Regions from separate parts of the Staphylococcus saccharolyticus genome, predicted to be linked through region 1. Evidence: riboswitches for the same ligand, from Rfam matches in the RefSeq annotation. Region 1 holds a riboswitch; the other holds the start of a gene.
The links. Region 1 has a riboswitch for FMN ahead of ribD (bifunctional diaminohydroxyphosphoribosylaminopyrimidine deaminase/5-amino-6-(5-phosphoribosylamino)uracil reductase RibD). Riboswitches for the same ligand answer to the same signal wherever they lie in the genome.
Positions count from the first base shown of each region.

Region 2: another riboswitch for FMN. It lies ahead of DYE57_RS06345 (ECF transporter S component); the one in region 1 lies ahead of ribD (bifunctional diaminohydroxyphosphoribosylaminopyrimidine deaminase/5-amino-6-(5-phosphoribosylamino)uracil reductase RibD).

Region 1 covers NZ_UHDZ01000001.1:1,006,722-1,013,109, reverse strand. The annotation lists gene ribA (GTP cyclohydrolase II) at 1-36, opposite strand, end outside; gene ribE (riboflavin synthase) at 49-681, opposite strand; gene ribD (bifunctional diaminohydroxyphosphoribosylaminopyrimidine deaminase/5-amino-6-(5-phosphoribosylamino)uracil reductase RibD) at 689-1,732, opposite strand; FMN riboswitch at 1,884-2,020, opposite strand; gene DYE57_RS05025 (FAD/NAD(P)-binding protein) at 2,155-3,639, opposite strand; gene sagB (peptidoglycan release complex glucosaminidase SagB) at 3,964-4,815, opposite strand; gene DYE57_RS05015 (hypothetical protein) at 5,272-5,490, opposite strand; partial or broken gene DYE57_RS05010 (sigma-70 family RNA polymerase sigma factor) at 5,699-6,171, shown strand; gene DYE57_RS12595 (hypothetical protein) at 6,179-6,310, shown strand.
Region 2 covers NZ_UHDZ01000001.1:1,284,260-1,290,647, reverse strand. The annotation lists gene ebpS (elastin-binding protein EbpS) at 1-1,265, opposite strand, end outside; gene DYE57_RS06360 (RecQ family ATP-dependent DNA helicase) at 1,424-2,803, opposite strand; gene DYE57_RS06355 (YpbB family protein) at 2,793-3,752, opposite strand; gene DYE57_RS06350 (ferredoxin) at 3,861-4,109, shown strand; gene DYE57_RS06345 (ECF transporter S component) at 4,251-4,790, opposite strand; FMN riboswitch at 4,855-4,995, opposite strand; gene DYE57_RS06340 (ATP-binding protein) at 5,125-6,388, opposite strand, start outside.

The sequences.
Region 1 (6,388 bases):
AGCTCTTATAGCCAACTCAACTGTATCGAATTGCATGACAAATTCCTCCTAAAAACCAAATGCTCTCAATTTATTTTCAGTAAGTTCTGTTTTATCTTGTTTCATAATGTTTTCTACATATTTAAATAATACATCTGTTTCTAAATGCACTGAATCGCCTACTTTTTTAGAAGATAATATCGTAGACCTGCGTGTTTCAGGAATAAGATGAATATCAAATGTGCGCTCATGAAGATCAAATACAGTAAGACTTACACCATCAACTGTGATTGAGCCTTGTTTAACCATTTGATTAAATATATTTTTTGAAGTTTTAATTGAAATAATTTTTGAGTTAGCTGATTCATTAATTTTAGAAATTGTTCCAAGTTCGTCAACATGCCCTAAAACAAAATGTCCTCCGAATCTACCGCTACCACTCATAGCTCTTTCTAAATTCACTTCTGAATTGCGTTGTACATCACCAAGATAAGTTTTACTTTCAGTCCCTTTGATAACTTCGACAGTAAAGCATGTGTCATTAAAATTAATGACTGTTAAACACGCCCCATTCACACTAATTGAATCACCAATGTGCATGTCGGCTAAAATTTTATTAGCTTTAATTTCAATTGTTCTCACTGATTGCTCGGAGCGAACTTGTTGTACGGTACCAATTTCTTCAACGATACCTGTAAACATAAACCATTCACTTCTTTCGTAATTTCAATTTTATATTTTGGTTAATTAACTTGGAATCAACAATTTCAAACTGAGTAGCTTCTGGCAAATCAATCACTTCATCTGTTTTAAAGAATTGATGTTTACCTGAACCACCTATTAATTTCGGGGCTAAATAGAGAATAAGTTCATCTAAATGATGAGATTGGAGAAATTGTGAAGTTGTACTTGGTCCTGTCTCGACTAGCAGCTTACCGATACCACGTTGATATAAATCTTTTAATATTTCAGTTGTATCGCAATCTTTCATATATATAACTTTAATATGATTTTCATCATTTTTTAATTTTTTATTTTCTGTATAAATCCATATCTCAGATGCAGTATCTTTAAATAATTGTTGTTCAAAATCAAGCTCTCCGGATTTGGTGAGTATGATTCTAATTGGATGTTTTCCATCTGGAACTCTTGTAGTATAAAGTGGATTATCAGCTTCAACGGTTCTTCGTCCTGTTAATACTGCATCATGTTCATGCCTTAGTTTATAGACATCCTCTTTAACTTGTTTGTTCGTAATCCACTTACTTTCATCAAAGTCAGTGGCTTGTTTTCCATCTAAACTAGATGACACTTTAACTGTTAATTCTGGTATTTGATTTCTTTTTGCAGTAAAGAAATCCTTATAAAGGTCAGCCGCTGCTTCATTAAATTGAAATTCAACATCTATACCTGCTTCTTTTAATATATCGTCACCTTTAGTTACTAAAGTCGTATCCTTAACAGCATATATTACCTTTTTAATACCAAACTCAATAATTTTATTGACACATGGATGTGTTGAACCATGATGTGTACAAGGTTCTAATGAAACGTATATCGTAGCTCCTTCTGCTTGAATTCCAGCCATATCAAGCGCTTGAACCTCTGCATGTTTGTCACCCTTCATTAAATGAGCACCTAAACCAACAATTCTACCTTCTTTAACTACAACTGATCCTACTGGTGGATTAATACCAGTCTGTCCATTCACCATTTGAGCAAGTTGAATGGCATAATTCATAAATCTACTCAATTTATCACCTCAATAAAAAAGTCCTTATACCTGGAATATAAGGCATAAGGAGATTAATGTATCTTTAAATAAGCCTATTCATATAAATATGTTTGGACACACCTATACAAATCTGCTTATCGTTACACTTTTTTGTGCATGTCGATAGTTTACCTTCTTTCTCCCATCCAGACTTTAACTGTCGGCTCTAGAATTTCACTAGATCAGCCACTAACACAAAATTACGTTAGCAGGTCACAGGCTTGATTTACTGCCGGTTGGGAATTACACCCTGCCCCGAAAGAATGATATGAAATTGTTATTGGTTAATTGAGTATTGTAGTTCATTACTACATATAAAATCTTACTATAATTATTTTAAAAAGACAATTTAATAGCTTAATTCAGAACAAACTATTGAATCCTAACGTAAATCAGTTAAATTATTTATCCAATTTTTGTTGCGTTAAATATAAATGAGAAACAGTATCAACTACTTGATCCACTATCATTTTAACGCCATTTCGAAGTTTATTAACACCATTAGTCATCTGGCCTATAGCAATTACATTTGTTAATGTACCATATCTCGGACTAATAACTTGATTAGTCTCAGGTATGATTTGTATACCGCCCATTGGATGAGGTTGTACAATGCGTCGATTTTCAAGATTAAGAAGCAACCGATCATCTTCATCTAATTGAGATAAATGAGTTTTAGGACCCGTCGCATTGATCACTATGTCAAATATATCAAAACTGTGGTCCTCATCATTAAACTTTAAGACAAACTGCTCATTATCATAGATGACATCATGTAATCCTTTCTTAATTTCAAGTGATCCATCTTGTATTAAATTAATAAGTAGATTGGCTGTTCTTGGAGGCATGGGATTCGAATTGAGTTGAATAATTTTTGAATATTTTCTATTAAAAGCTTCCTGATCCTTAACACTTAAACTATTCCATATCCAATTTAGATTCTCTTTTAAGTGTTCAATTAAACTTTGAAAAACACCCATCTCTTCATCATATTGTAAGTCATATTCTAAATCTTTAATATGATCTCCAGTTCTTCTACTAATTAATTTTTGAAAATCAATGTTATAATCTTCACATTCTTTTAAAAACAATGCGACTGCTTTATCTAGAGGAACATTACCATAATAAGTTTTCTTTATACCGTTAAAATGCCCTTGAGTTAAATGTGTAAATTGAACATCAACCATTTTCCCTCTCACACTAGGCAAAGCTGCTGAACGACTTGTCATAGTAATTGGTAAATTTGGATGATAGGCAGTTACATATCTAACTGCATCTAAACTTGCAAGTCCTGTTCCAATAATAGCAATTCGATCTAAGTCTTTAACTTCATCCAATGTATTATAAGTTGGATATGGTGTTTGAATATACCCACTTTTACCTTTTAAATTATATGGATCATGGTAACTAAAAGTACCAAATGTTAAAAATAAATAATCATATTCTCTCCATTCTTTTTCATCTTCACATGTACACACATAATAATTTAAATTTGTATTACCAATATTTGATTGGGTAAAAATCTCTTTAACCTTATTATTGATGACAGTTAAGTTTTCATATTGTTCATTATAATAAGATAGATAAGACTTCATATAATGACCAAAAACATATCTCGGTAAGTATTGAGGATTTTTGAAATTAAACTCTGTTTGTCCTTGATACCATTTCCAAAATTCTTCATCATCATCTAGATTTAAACTCAATTTCCTTGATGGCATATTAATTAGCAATTCACTGCTATCATTTTGAAATGGTACACCTTGTCCCATATTCTTTTTATCGTCATATACATCAACTCTTAATTTTGAAAAGTTTTCATGTTTTACTAATTGACGTAACACACTTACGCCTGCAGTACCCATACCTATTATTGCTACACGCATTGTCTCATCATCCTTTTATATATCTATATTTATTAATATTATCAATTTATGAAAAACTTAAATTTTATATACTCTATTAATATATCCTTTTCTATTTGCTTTTAATCTAAAAAAGATATGCTAAAATCAATTTTATGAGGTGAAAAATATGAAATTCATTACTAAAGTTATCATTGCATTTGTCATATTGTTCGCATGGTTATCAAATAAAAACAAAGCCAAATAATCTATGTTTGAAAGTCTATAAAAAAGCACCCCAAAAAGTTAGATTTTGAGTCCAACTTTTGAGGTGCACGTCAATTTCACAAAGAATGTTGATTCATATTATTTTTGATGTTCTTTATCATCTTTATAAACATATAATTTGAAGTATTTTCCTTCAGTTTTCATATTTTTATAGAAGTCTGCAATAATGTTCGCATTACTTTCAGCCCATTTGATATCTGTTGCATATTGATGTTCTCCAGGATTTTTTGGATTCCATCTCATACTATATAAAGTGTTTTGATCTTCATGAGATAAGAAATGTCTATGAATGAAATCTGCACCACCATAAATTGCTTTCTGAGGTGTGTCCCAGCCATGTTTCTTAGCATATTGTGCACCTGTCTTAACAGGATCACTATCTAATGCGCCTACACCATAAAAATTATAATACTTTTTACCATCAATTTCTACACCATTCGCAAGTTCACTTTTAGCTGAGCCAGTTTCTAATAATGCGTGAGAAATAAGATAAACTTCATTTACATGTTTAGCTTTAGCTGCCTTTAAGAAATCATTAGTATGTTCTAATAAAATTGGTCTATCAAATAACATACGTTTAATTCTATTTTTATCAATACCTTGATATTTAGATAAATCTAAGAATTGATATTTTTGTTTATTATTATCAATGAATTTACTACTATCCATTGCAGTTTTAATTTCAGTATCTGACGCATCTCGCCAAGCGGTATTCACCTTATTAGATACTTGTTGGCTCGTATAATTATGTATTTGCTTCTTAGCTGCCTTATCAAGAGTTTTATCCAACTTTTCCACTTTCTCAACTGGCTTAACATGTTTAAAGAAAATTTGATCTGAAATCATTGAAAAGAAGATAAAACTAGCAACAACAAATACTATAAGTAATCCTACTATAGCTATAATAGAGCCCTTCTTGTGCTTAATCATATTCACACCTCTTAGGTCAATGTTGTTAAACTATTCAGTTCTATTACGATAATAAAGTTTAGCATTATTAATTGATATTCACAATTTTATATCTGTATTGTTACAAATTCATAAATAAATAGTAATAAAATTGAAATTTAAAAAAGAGGTCGATTTCCATAAATAATATTTTAGCTTTTTCTATAACAACATAGCATATATTTTTTATCTCGATTTAAAAAGGCAAGCAAACTATGAATTCTTATACTTAATTGAGCCATGCCGATGATATTAAATAAAGTACCACTTAAATTTGTCTATATGGAGCACATTATAAACTCTTCACACTATATCCACAACTAAATGCATGTCAATTATTGTTATAGCTAAGATTTTTAATTATAAAATTAAAAATAACGTCAAATGTAAACATCCTAATTATTATGGTTATTAACCTTATATTCTATACTTAAATTACTACGATTTTTGATAGTCCATTATAATGAAACTAACAGCTTGGGAACGATTTTTGTAATAATATTGATTTAAATCGATAGTTCCTTCAATCTCACCATCTCGATATTTCATTTCATTTGTAAAATTATTTATCATAACGAAATCTGAACGATCTCTTATCACATCTAAATCATCATTGCGTGCAAAGAAATGTTCTAAATTTAAGTGTGCGTAATCCATTCTTCCCCCCCTTTTAATCATTCATATCAATAATGTTATATTCATCATTTGAAGTCTTACTTATGTTAAATTATTGTGCATTTATTAAGTCTATGCTTACTATTTAACACCTTATTAGTCAATTACGCAAATGATAATTTTTATAAGTATAAGTTAATTTTAGTTTATCCGGAAATATAGTTTATGCGCATAAATAGGAGTACAATACATGAAATTTAAAGAAGCATACGAAAAATATAACAAAATAATACATTATTTGTTAAAAAGCTACCAAATCACTTATAATTATGATGAATTTTATGAATGTTTACATATCAAAATGTGGCAACTCATACTTAACTTCGATGAACAACAATCTTCCTCATTACACAGTTACCTATTTATTCGACTAAAATTTTATTTAATAGATACATTTAGAAAAAAAGTCTTCGATTAGATACGTGTAATATCGACATCCTTAATCACATTGACCAAGTGCCTACGACCACTATCAATGATTCAAAACTTCTATTAGAAGAATTAACTCGACACCTATCTCCTCGCGAACATCTTTGGTTATCACTTTTCCTTCAAGGTTACAAACAATATGAAATTGCCCAATTAATGAATTTATCTCCGTCTACTATTAAAAAAATTAAATCTGCAACTAAGTTTCATTTACAACTCCACTTGAAAAAATGATAAAGGAATGAATAACATGAAATGTATGTCTACACAAGATGTTCTCTACGTTCAAACTGCAATTTCTTCAGAAATTACAACGCTAATTCAACACGCTTTGTATCAAATCACATTACCTTCTCAACTGAAAAACGATTAATTACCTTCTAAAATTACATCAAAAAAATTATCAAAATCAAATTGCATTGGCTAAAAAAATCTGAAATACTAATAAACT
Region 2 (6,388 bases), 280 kb from region 1:
TGGTTAGCATTACCATTGTTTTGTTGGTTATATTGACCTTGGTTATTTGTTGTGTTGTTTTGGTTAGCGTTAGTTGTAGAGTCGCCACCATTTGTATCATTACTTGTTGTTCCACTATTAGTGTTATTAGCATTAGAGTCTTTTGATTCGTTTTTATCAGAAGAAGATTGTTTATCTTTATTTTTATCGCTAGTAGATTTATCTTTTTCATTATTCTTTTTATCTGAGTCTTTTTTACTTTGATCAGATACTTTGTTTTCATCGTTCTGGCTATTATGATGATTATTAAGCACCATACCACCAAAAATTGCAATTGCTCCGAGAATAAGAATTGCTGCAATGAGAGGTAGCAAAATCTTCATTAATCCGTCTTTTTTCTTATCGTTATTATCATTGCTTCTATGATTATAGTCATGTTCATCACGATTTAAATTTCTATGATTGTGTTGATTAGAATTTTTATGTTTATTGTGCTCATGTTTAGCTACACCAGCAGCGCTCGCCGCACCTGCAACACCTGTACCTACAGCTGTAGCTTTTTTACTTTTATCTGATTTTTTATCATGATTATGATGGTCTTCTTTTCGTTGATGCGCATCTTGCTGATTGTCCTTTTTATCGTGATGATGTTTAGCTATACCAGCCGCACCTGCCACTTTCTTACCTTTGTTAGATTTGGAATTGTTGTCTCGTAAATCATGAGATTCTGATGGTTGTTGTGAATCTTTGATAATTTCATCTTGATGTAAACATTTTTGACTGCCATTGTTTTTATTACTATCATCATATTGTATGTTATCAGTTTTAGGTCCCGGTCTACGTTGCCCTTGATTAGCTTCAGTTGAGTGTTGAGAGCCAGCACTAGCAGCTCCGCCTGCAATCGTAGCATCTTCACCAGTTGACATTCTATCATCCTGTGAATGACTTTGGTGATGTTTATGATTATCATGATTTAAATCATGATAATTATTATTATGTAGTTGAGATTCGTCATAACGGTCATCTAAAGAACCTTCATGTTCTCTTGATTTATCATCGCGTTGTGCTTGATTATCTTCGTGATGCTTGTTTTGGTTTGTAGCGGTGTCTCTTCGTCTTTTACGACGTTGTGCATTTCTAGGTGGGAAATGTTGGTTAGATTTATCCTCTACATCATTATTATTTTCATTTGTTTCTTGTTCTTCATTTAAGTGTTTATTATGCTCTTCTGGATCGATTGATTGACGATTCTTTTCAAAATCATCTTTAAAATTATTGTTAGACACAAGCATCATCCTTTCTATTTTTTAAATTTTTAATAACTTAATATTTTATATACCCTCGAAATGTGTAAATATGTATTAATTTTAAAATTATTTAGCACTTTTAAGTTGGGTTTACATATTGATTATAGCTTGTTAAAAATCTTTAAGTAAAGCGATAGCTAGACTTCAAATAAATTTTGAAGCTTTTCTTTATAAGTAAGTTGACGTTTCACCTTTTTATGATTAAATATTTTGATTTGTTCAAGTTGTGTATCTTTATCACAACATTGTTTTGGTTTAATTGGATATTCACCAAAAAACTCAAGTAAATACTGACGCCGGCATTGATCTAAACTAGTATAACCTATCATTCTAGTGTAGCCCATTCGTTTACGATGATAAGACTTTTTAAAAATATCTCTTAATTTTGCAATGTTAAATCTGGAATATAGGGTTTGCAAAATATCTTTCTTATCAGGTGGTAAAAAGTTTCCGAGTTCAAACATGGAAATATCTTCGTCTGTAATCATATCGGTAAATAACAATGTTTCCAAAATAAACCTATCATCTGGTTGATACAAACTAATTGCTTGACTTTGAATGCTATCACGACCAGCGCGACCAATTTCTTGCAAATAGTTTGATGGGCTTGAAGATAAATGAAAATGAATGACTGTACATATATCTTTTTTATTAATGCCCATTCCAAAGGCACTTGTAGCAACAATGACCGGTATATCATTATTCAAAAATTGTTGTTGTACTGTCTGTCGTTCTTGATAACTTAAATCGCTATGATAAATTCCTGTTAAAAATCCCGCTTCGTATATGAGCCTTGCTAATTCTAAGCATCTCTTTTTTGATGATACATATATAATTGTAGGACCAGAGTATGTGAGAAAAGGAATGAGCCAATCAATTTTTTCATTATCATCACTAAAATTCATATGCTGTAAGTTGATATTGTCTCTATTCATACTTTTCTTTATTACATTAAGCTTTACATTTAGAATATCGGATAAATCTTCTTCTAAATGCGGTGGTGCGGTGGCAGTTAAAGCGAGAGCCGTTGCGTTTCTATAATGGTCAATCACTTTACCTACTAGAGCATAATGTGGTCTAAAATCATACCCCCACTCTGATAAACAATGTGCTTCGTCCAATACGATTAAACCGAAATCGATGTTTGAGATTAACTTGAAATTTTGAGATTGTAATAAATATTCAGGACTTAAATAAATAAAACGACTGTGGGGAATGCGTTTGATATTATTATTTTTTTCAACTTCATCCATTCCTGAATGTACATAAGTTACATGATTTTCACCATTTAATTTCATTTGCATCACTTGATCATCCATCAATGAAATTAACGGTGAAATCACTAAAGTCGGTTTTTCTAAAATGTATGTTGGAAGTTGATAACATAAACTTTTACCACTGCCTGTGGGTAAAATACCTAATGTATGATGACCATCAATAACGCTTTGAATAATTTCCTCTTGTCCATCTTTAAAAGTATCAAACCCAAACCACTGTTTTAGCTTATCATTGAGCATTTAACTCACCTCGTTCTATTCCGACAATTGCTAACTTGATTTGAAAATAAGACAAGTTCTCAAAATTATCTTTATAGACTCTTAATCGTTCACCCTTATGATTAAGATAATAATTTTTAAATAGTTGCAGCCAAGATTCCTCTATATAGGAATAATAATGATTTGAATATCCTTTTATAAAAATTTCTAGTATGTGGTCTTCAATAGTATTTAATTTAACGTTTTGAAGATTTGAAATATCTTTCATATTGATACCTGAAGATAACTTTTGGTAACTTATGTATGTTTGATTGAGTAAAGGCGGTAAGATAATCGTTTGTGATAAAATTGGATATTTAGATTTATCCTCTATTTCATTTACGACATCTATGAGTTGATTCATCTCTAATTCATAAAGTTCAGACTGTTTAATTCCTTCTATCAAACTAATTTGTTGGCGTGTATACATAGGCTCTTCGTAACCCTGTAAATAATAGTGAAGATAACTATGTTCGCTATTTGTATCTAAAGCATCAAACAGCTTATAAACTTCTTCAATTAGCGCACCTTCTAAATTTGTTTTTTTAACTGAAGCATAGAGATGCTTAACTTTTTTTTGAATGAAAGTGTTTTGTACGACTGGAATAAATTTAAATGTACCTTTACGTATGTTTGATAAAGTTTGAATGAGCAATTGAATGCAACTGAAAGTTTGAGCAAAACTATCATATGTATAACGTGGATGAGTTTTTATTGGAAATTGATTGTTAAAATCATCCTTTTGGAGTATAAATTGCTCAAAAGTTGCATACTTTAAGTTGGGCAAACTATGATATAATGACAAAAGTTGCTGGCTTGAAGCATCGAAAAACGTTTGATGTGATTTCTTGCCTATTAAAATATTATAAATGCTTTTATTTGTTTTATAGTTAAATGCATGATTGATGGCATATGATAATATATGATACAAATTAAACCCTCACTCTATGAAACGAATATATTGAAATGTAAATTGTCGATAATTACAATTGTATTTGCAATACTAGTGTAGCATTTTTATTAAAGGAGGCGAATGAAAATGGCTAAATATACAATCGTTGATATGGATACTTGTATAGCATGCGGTGCGTGTGGTGCAGCTGCTCCAGATATTTACGATTACGACGATGAAGGTATTGCATACGTAATCCTTGATGATAACCAAGGGACTGCTGAAGTGCCTGAAGAGTTATATGAAGATATGGAAGATGCACTAGAAGGTTGTCCAACTGATTCGATTAAAATTGAAGAAGAACCATTTGATGGTGACGCTCTTAAATTTGAATAATGTATAGAATTGAGACAATGCCTAGTCTCAATTCTTTTTAATGATAAATGTATTTAAATATGTAATATAGCATTATACATTTAGTGAAACAAACACTCCCAATACTCTTGGTTGATGAACTTTGGGATTGAGAGTGTTTATTTATTTTAATATACTTTTTAATCTACGATATAAAAGTACGAAAATAATTGAGATGACAATACCTTTGATGATATTGAACGGAATTACACCTGAAACAATGACTATTTTTATATTTTTAAGTACATCTCCTAAATTAAAAATCATGCCATATAAAGGTAATAAAACGAAATAATTTAAGATACTTAGTACAATGGTCATTACAATTGTTCCAATAATTAATCCATAAATCATTGCTTGCGTGGATTTTTTGTTTTTATAAACAAAATATGCAGATAATAAGAAACTCATACCTGCTAAGAAATTTGCTACGGGTCCTACAGGATCACTCATGTTAAATAAGAAATTCAAAATATTTTTAATGAGAGTAACAATGACACCTGCTATAGGTCCTAAGATAAAAGTAGCAAGTAAAGTTGGAACATCACTAAAGTCAAGTGTTAAATACGGTGGCAAAAATGGTAGTGGAAATTTGATAAAAGTCAACACGAACGCGACCGCACTTAACATACTAGTAGTCATAAGGCGTTTATTTTGTTGCATATATTCAATTTTCTCCTTTCATTCATCTTGTTCAGAAAAGGAGGAAATTTGCACAACAAAAGACCTCCATCTTCTCCCATCCAGACTATACTGTCGGCTTCAGACTCTCACTGAATCAAGAAATACGTATGAAATTTACATTCGTATATCGTCGCAGGCTTTAATTACTGCCGGTTGGGAATTGCACCCTACCTCGAAGATGAATTTGTAATGATTTTATTTAAAATTTATTTTACACGATTAACGTAGTAAACTCAATTACTCTGCTTAATATTACTAAAAAACAGGATGAATACGTTATGATGAATTCATCCTGTTTTTTATTGATATTTTATTAATTTTCTAACTTAGGTTTAGGTAATTTAATTATGAATGTAGTTCCTCTACCTAATTCACTTTCCACTTCTATTGAACCGCCATGTTCTTCGATAATCATCTTACAGATGAAGAGACCTAAACCAGTTCCTTGTTTACCGCGCTTACGTGCAGCATCAACTTTATAAAAACGGTCAAATACTTGTTGTAGGTGTTCAGGAGCAATACCAGTACCAGTATCACTAATATAAAGTATGTTGTATTCTGAATCAGTTTCTGTAGTAACAGATATAGTATCTCCTGATTGAGTATACCTGGAGGCATTATCAATTAAATTAGTTAATACCTGATCCATTCTATCTATATCATATTCCCATAGTTGCTCTTCATTTCCAGGATCGAAATTCATGGCTAAGCCGAGATCCTCTCCTTGCATTCGGTACTTAGATTTCATTTTATCAAGTAATGGATGTATAGGTAAAATTTCCTTTTCAACAGATAAACCTTCAGCATCCATTCGGGCAACATTTAACAATTCATTAACCAGGCGATTTAGACGTTTGGATTCATCTAGTACGATAGCTAATGAATCACGAATTTCATCTGGTTCAGTGACAATACCGTCTACAATAGACTCAGTATAACCTTGTAATAATGAAATGGGTGTGCGCAGATCATGAGATACATTCGCTATAAAGTCTTTTTTCATTTGATCTAAATTGTGTTCATTTGTCATATCACGGATAATCATTACGATACCGCTTCTTCCGTTAGGCTGAATACGGCCGATATAACTAGAAATAAATACATAATATCTTGTATTTATTTCTAGTTCTAAAAATTCGGTTTCCTTAGACTTAAATGTAGCTTCAATTTGTTGCTCGATGGATTCTTTTGAAAAATCATCAATATGTTGAATAATATCATCAGCCATTTTATTAGATAAAATAATTTCTTTTTGGTTGTTGATACCTAAGACACCTTCTACCATAGAATTTAACAATGTATCTCTGATATTTTTTGAGGAAGAAAGTGCCTCAATATGTTCTTGAATTTCGTAGTTCATATTATTGAAAGCACGCGATAAGTCGCCTATTTCATCATTAGTTGTAACGGATGAAATTTGGCTATAATCACCTTCAGAGACTTTTTGAGCTTGAGTCTTTAATTGTCTCAAAGGTTTAGTGATTTTGTTGGATAAAAAGAACGCGAAAATCGTACTTGCCGTAATAAAAATTATAGCTGTAATTAGTATGATAATAGTAATGACATTATTAGTATCT